Linked DNA regions of Rhodopseudomonas boonkerdii. The protein of the gene in region 2 interacts with the protein of the main gene of each other region in a pairwise test. Links are inferred from orthologs where the notes say so. Each region holds a gene or a part of one and is shown on either strand. Other genes may lie near its edges. The genes, in order: E0H22_RS00790 and ccmE.

Evidence for each region.
Region 1: the proteins of ccmE (region 2) and E0H22_RS00790 interact in binary tests that used the Escherichia coli proteins (3 or more experiments, as listed by UniProt). The link is inferred for Rhodopseudomonas boonkerdii from one-to-one orthologs.

The regions. Positions count from the first base shown.
Region 1 is NZ_CP036537.1:170,370-173,425, forward strand. The notes cover bases 184-2,925. They hold E0H22_RS00790 (heme ABC transporter permease), read right to left. Parts: upstream 2,053-2,925; coding sequence 1,315-2,052; downstream 184-1,314. Other genes in these bases: E0H22_RS00775 (ComEA family DNA-binding protein), read right to left, coding at 184-313; E0H22_RS00780 (DsbE family thiol:disulfide interchange protein), read right to left, coding at 555-1,139; ccmD (heme exporter protein CcmD), read right to left, coding at 1,136-1,318; ccmB (heme exporter protein CcmB), read right to left, coding at 2,135-2,809; ccmA (heme ABC exporter ATP-binding protein CcmA), read right to left, coding at 2,907-2,925. Outside these bases: more of E0H22_RS00775, read right to left, coding at 1-183; more of ccmA, read right to left, coding at 2,926-3,056. UniProt on the Escherichia coli protein: Required for the export of heme to the periplasm for the biogenesis of c-type cytochromes.
Region 2 is NZ_CP036537.1:2,327,904-2,331,197, reverse strand. What follows is about bases 214-3,193. They hold ccmE (cytochrome c maturation protein CcmE), read right to left. Parts: upstream 1,961-3,193; coding sequence 1,466-1,960; downstream 214-1,465. Other genes in these bases: ccmI (c-type cytochrome biogenesis protein CcmI), read right to left, coding at 1,967-3,073; E0H22_RS10835 (heme lyase CcmF/NrfE family subunit), read right to left, coding at 214-1,469. Outside these bases: more of E0H22_RS10835, read right to left, coding at 1-213; rutD (pyrimidine utilization protein D), read right to left, coding at 3,265-3,294. UniProt on the Escherichia coli protein: Heme chaperone required for the biogenesis of c-type cytochromes. Transiently binds heme delivered by CcmC and transfers the heme to apo-cytochromes in a process facilitated by CcmF and CcmH.

The DNA.
Region 1 (3,056 bases), 2.2 Mb from region 2 along the record:
CGATCTTCTTCTGCACCAGTTCGTCCTTGCCCTTATACGGCCGGCCTTTGACGATGGCAGTCGCATAGGCCTTGCCGATGCCCGGCAGCGCTTCCAGTGCCTCGGGCGTTGCCGAGTTGATATCGACGAGATCGGTCTTTGCCGATGCCGCGCCTGTCGTGGCCGCGGGTGCGGCGGCCTTCGGCGCAGCGACGGGGGCCATCTTGCTGGCAGGTGTGGCTGGCTGCACCGTTTGCGCCATCGAAGGCGCAGTGGCGGCCAGTCCGAGCGAGAGAGCGACAGCGGTCAGTGTAGCAAGCTTGAAGTAACGCATCGGTTTGTCCCTCCAGGACAGTTAAGTAACAAACCGATTGAGATGTTCATTCATGGCGGAGCCATGGCGCCAAAATGAACCGCAGATAAAAGCTGAAATTTATTTTTAGTAGCTCAACTCCGCCCCTCATGGTGAGGAGGCGCGGAGCGCCGTCTCGAACCATGAGATGGCCTGGCTCCCGAGTCTGTAGCCATCCTTCGAGACGCGCGCTTTGCGCGCTCCTCAGGATGAGGGACGGAGACTAGCTACCAGCCTTCAGCGCCTTCTCGATTTCCGGCATCAGCACCTTGGCGAGATTGTCCTGATTGATACCACCGACGAGCTTGTAAACGACCTTGCCGTCGCGGCCGACGATGAAGGTTTCCGGTACGCCATAGACGCCCCATTCGATCGACGCGCGGCCATTGCCGTCGACGCCGACGATGCCGAATGGATTGCCGTAACGGCCGAGAAAGCGGCGGGCGTTGTCGGCATTGTCCTTGTAGTTGATACCGACCAGCTGCAGCCGCGTGTCCTTGCCGAGCTCGGTGAGGATCGGCGCCTCCTCATGGCACGGCACGCACCATGACGCCCAGACATTGACGAGGCTGACCTTGCCCATGAAGGCCGCAGGATCGAGACCGGGAACCGGCGCGCTGCTTTCATGAAGCCCCTGCAGCGCCGGCAATGCGGTTTGCGGCGCCGGTCGGCCGATGAGTGCCGACGGCAGCCGCTGCGGATCGACGCCGAGCCGAAACCAGAACAATGCGGCCAACGCGGCGAAGACCGCCAGCGGCAATGCCAGCACCCAGCGGCGCTTCGGGGCTGTGGTCGCGATCTCGCTCATTTCAGATCCGTAGCGCCACGGCCGGAGCGACGTGCGATGCCGGCCTCTTCGAGCGCATGCAGCTTCGCGCGGACGCGGCGATGATCGAGGGCGATCCAGGCGATGAGGATCAGCACAACGGCCGCGACCAGCGCGTAGGACGTCACGATAAACGAGGCGTAGGGGCCGAGCGACATCATGGCGGCGCCACCGGCTTCGAGGCTTGCAGCATCTGCAGCGCCCGCAGGCGGCGGCGCATGATCTCGTTACGCATGGCGGCGAGATGCAGCGTGACGAACAGCAGCGAGAATGCCACCGCCATGACGAGCAGTGGATAAAGATAGGACTTGTCGAGGGTCGAGCCGCCCATGCGGATCACCGAGGCGGGCTGGTGCAGCGTATTCCACCAGTCGACGGAGAACTTGATGATCGGGATATTGATGGCGCCGACCAGCGTCAGCACGGCGGCGGCGCGGGCCGCGCGCGAGGGATCTTCCACCGCGCGCCACAACGCGATCAGGCCGAGATACATCAGGAACAGGATCAGCACCGAGGTCAGCCGGGCGTCCCATTCCCAATAGGTGCCCCACATCGGCCGGCCCCACAGCGAACCCGTCACCAGTGCGAGAAACGTAAAGGCCGCGCCGATCGGCGCCGCCGCCTTGGCGGCGACATCGGCGAGCGGGTGGCGCCACACCAGCGTGCCCAGCGAGGCCACGCTCATCACGCCCCAGACAAACATCGCCAGCCAGGCATTCGGCACATGGATGAACATGATCTTGACCGTCGCGCCCTGCTGGTAGTCGTCCGGCGCCAGCACGGCCTGATAGAGGCCAATCACGAGCAGCGCGCCGGTGAGCATCGCAAGCCATGGCAGAATGCGGGTCGTGAGGGACAGGAACCGGGTCGGGTTGGCAAGTTCGGTCAGCGTCATGGCATTTCCACTAGTCGCGGCCGCGCCCGCGATCAATGCAACTTATTCTCATTCACCGCGGGTTGCCATGGATCGGCCTCGCTCAATCCATCCCATGCCGCAGGCTTGCCGCCGCGGCGAATGGTCCGATCACGAGACTCGCCAGCGAGATTGCGCACAGGATCGAGAACGGCGTTCCGAACGCCATCGTGCCCTGTTCGGCGATGGCCACATTCGATGCGGCAACGCCGAAGATCAACACCGGGATCGACAACGGCAGCACCAGTACGGCGAGCAGCAGGCCGCCCCGCTGCAGCGTCACCGCCAGCGCGGCGCCGATCATGCCGGTGAAGGTCAGCGCAGGGGTGCCGACCAGCAGCGTCAGCGCCACGGATAGCGTCGCAGTGGCGTCGAGATTGAGGAGCAGGCCGAGCACCGGCGTGGCGACGACAAGCGGGACGCCGGCGGCCAGCCAATGCGCAAGCGCCTTGGCGGCGCAGGTGAATTCCAGTGGCGTACGGCTCATCAGAATGAGATCGAGCGAACCGTCGTCGTGATCGGCCATGAACAGGCGATCCAGGGTGAGGAGGCTCGCCAGCAGCGCGCCGAGCCAGAGGATTGCAGGACCGAGCCGCATCAAAAGATTGAGATCAGGACCGATCGCGAAAGGCATCAGCACGACGACGGTGAGGAAGAACAGCACCCCGATCAGCGCGCCGCCACCGACGCGCAGCGCGATGCGGATGTCGCGGCGGGCGATGGCGAGCAGCGCGGTCATGAGAGGCGCTCCCGATGCCAGACGCTCGGTAGCTTCCTTCCCCCCCGCGGGGGGGCACAACTGGCCGAGCACGATTGCATCTTTGCTGCGATGGGACTCACGCCTCACCCCCGACACGCAATTCCCGCGCCGCGATCCCGAGCGGCGTATGGGTCGCCGCCACGATCAGGCCGCCGCCGGCCAGATGCGCCGTCATCAACCCTGCAAACACCTTCTGGCTGCCTGCATCCAGCGCCGAGGTCGGCTC
Region 2 (3,294 bases):
GGCAGACCGGCCGCGCGTCGCAACGAGACCGCCGGCGGCAATCGGAACAGCATGATGCGTTCGGCGATATCGACGATGGCGCCGCCAATGACGAACACGGCGAGCCCGATCGCCAGCGGCGCCAGCGCCGCGCCGCCCGATGTCCAGGCCCAGACGAGCGCGATGGCGAGCAGCGCTGCGATGCCGGCGGCGAGCAGCCGCTGCGCGACGCCGCGGACATCGCCGCGCTTCCAGGCCAGCAGCGGGCCGAACGGCACGGCCAGCAGCAGCGGCACGAAAAGCGGTCCGAATGTGAGGTTGAAGAACGGCGCCCCCACCGAGATCTTGTCGCCGGTCAGCATTTCCAGCGCCAGCGGATACAGCGTGCCGACAAAGACGGTGGCGCAGGCCGTGGTGAGGAACAGGTTGTTCAGCACCAGCGCGCCTTCGCGCGAGATCGGCGCGAACAGCCCGCCCTGCTTCAGCGAGGGCGCGCGCCAGAGATAAAGCGTCAGGCTGCCGCCGATGAACAGGCAGAGAATAACCAGAATGAACACGCCGCGGGACGGATCGGTCGCGAAGGCATGCACCGAGGTGAGCACACCGGAGCGCACCAGGAAGGTGCCGAGCAGCGACAGCGAGAATGTGAGGATCGCGAGCAGCACGGTCCAGACCTTCAGCGCGTTGCGCTTCTCCATCACGATGGCGGAATGCAGCAGCGCGGTGCCGGACAGCCACGGCATCAGCGAGGCGTTCTCGACGGGGTCCCAGAACCACCAGCCGCCCCAGCCGAGTTCGTAATAGGCCCAGTACGAGCCCATGGCGATGCCGAGGGTGAGAAAAATCCACGCCACCAGGGTCCATGGCCGCACCCAGCGCGCCCAGGCGGCGTCGATGCGGCCTTCGATCAACGCGGCGACGGCGAAGGAGAACGAGATGGAGAAGCCGACATAGCCGAGATAGAGCATCGGCGGATGCACCGCGAGCCCGATATCCTGCAGCACCGGATTGAGGTCGCGACCTTCCAGCGGCGCCTGCGCCATGCGCAGGAACGGGTTCGAGGTTGCGAGGATGAACAGATAGAACGCCGCGGCGATCCAGCCCTGCACCGCCAGCACATGGGCGCGCAGCGACAGCGGCAGATTGTTGCCGAAAGTCGCCACCAGCGCGCCGAAGAAAGCGAGGATCGACACCCAGAGCAGCATCGAGCCTTCGTGGTTTCCCCATACGCCGGTGATCTTGTAGAGCAACGGCTTGGCCGAATGCGAATTCTCGAACACGTTGGCGACGGAGAAGTCCGACGCGACATAGAGCGTGGTCAGCGCCAGGAACGACAATCCGCAGAACAGAAACTGCGCCAGCGCCGTCGAGCGCGCCACGTTCATCAGCGCGGTGTCCCGCAGCTGCGCGCCGGCCACCGGCACGGTCGACTGGATCAGCGCCAGCGCGAGCGCGAGGATCAGTGCGTAATGTCCGGCTTCGGCGATCATCGTGTGATGCTCGGATTGGCGCTGGTGGTGTCCTGCGAAACCACCGGCTTGCCGCCCTCGCCTTCCTTCCAGCGGCCCTGCTTCTTCAGCGCATCGGCCACTTCCTTCGGCATATAGGTCTCGTCATGCTTGGCGAGCACGGTGTCCGCCTTGAACACGCCATGCGCGTCGAGCGCGCCTTCGGCGACCACGCCCTGTCCTTCGCGGAACAGGTCCGGGAGAATGCCCTTGTAGTTCACCGGCAGCGTCGCGCCGCCGTCGGAGACCTTGAAGCTCACGGCGAGATTGTCGCCACGCTGCAGCGAGCCCTGCTCCACCATGCCGCCGAGGCGAAACCGCTTGCCTGCCGGGATTTGCTTCTCTGCCGCCATGGTCGGCGTCGAGAAGAACACGATGCTGTCGCGCAACGCATTGAGCACGAGGCCCGCCGCGATCGCCAGGATCGCGAGCGCACCGCCTATCATCGTCAGTCGTCGCTGCTTGCGTGTCATCGCGAATTATCCATCGAGACCGGCGTCCTTGACGCCGTCATTCAGCTTGCGCAGCCGCTCGGCGTCGCTGCCGACGGCCTGCCGCGCATCGGCCAGCGCGCTCTTTGCCTTGGCGTGCTCGCCGAGCACGAGATAAGCGCGCACGAGGCGCAGCCATCCATCCACATCGCTGCCGTCCTGCTTCAGGCGCGTTGCCAGACGATCGACCATGCCCTGGATCATCGCGCTGCGATCATCGGCATTCATGTCCTGCGCGGCAGCAACAGTCTCCCGGGGCAGCGCAGGGAGCTCCGGTCCCTTGCCGCCGACACGCGCCAGAGCCGCGCTCACCGCCGGGCGCCACGGCGCATCGGCCGGAGCCTGGTCGAGCATCCCGCGCCAGATCGTCGCGGCGTCGGCGCCGCGACCATCCTGCTCGGCGGCAAGGCCGAGGAAGAAACGCGCCTTCACCTCATTGGCGTCCTGCGCGACGGCGCGATCGAATTCCGCCTTGGCGTCTGCCGTGATCACGCCATTGGCGGCCATGGTCATCGCCTCGCCGAGATCGGCGCGATGCGCCGCGCTGTCGCCGCCAAAGGTGATGATGTTGCGATAGGCGCGCACCGCGTCGTCATGGCGGCCGATCCGCGCCAGCACCGGCGCCAGCACCGTCCAGCCGCGCGCATCGGTGGGGTTCTTTTCGAGATGCGCCTCGACCTGCGCGATCAGGCTGACAACCGATTGATTGGGGCTCGGCGTCTGCTGGCGCGAGGCCAGCGGCATATCCGGAAGCTGCGGTGAGCCGAGCGGCAGGTAGACGCCGACGGCAATCAGCGGCAGCCCGATCAGCGCCACCAGCGACACCGCCTTGCGCAGGCGCGGCGCGCTCCCCGCCGCGCTCTTGCCGTCGGCATCCACGGCCGCCAGCAACCTGCGGCCGATCTCGACCCGCGCCGCTTCCGCCTCGGCAGGTCCGATCAGCCCGGCCGCGACATCCCGCCCGACCTCGGCAAGCTGGTCCTTATAGACGGCGACTTCGGTGCCCCCCGTCGCGGCGCTCGTCCGGCCGAGCGGCCACAGCACGGCGAAAGCTGCCGCGGCGGTCATCAAGGCGAACACAAACCATAAGGTCATCAATGGGTTCCGACGTACCTTCGAGTCGATCTAATCGACGTCCGGGGCCGGTTACATCATGGCCTTTCCCCCCGCGCAATTGACTTTTACGCCATCGTGCCGGGCGGGATATCGCTATGGATCGGGAATGGCGCGGTCCACGGCCGCAAACCGCGCCTTGTCACAAGCTTCGTTGATAGACGGCGCAAAGGTCACGAGCGATCGACGCCCGCCAGAAACGC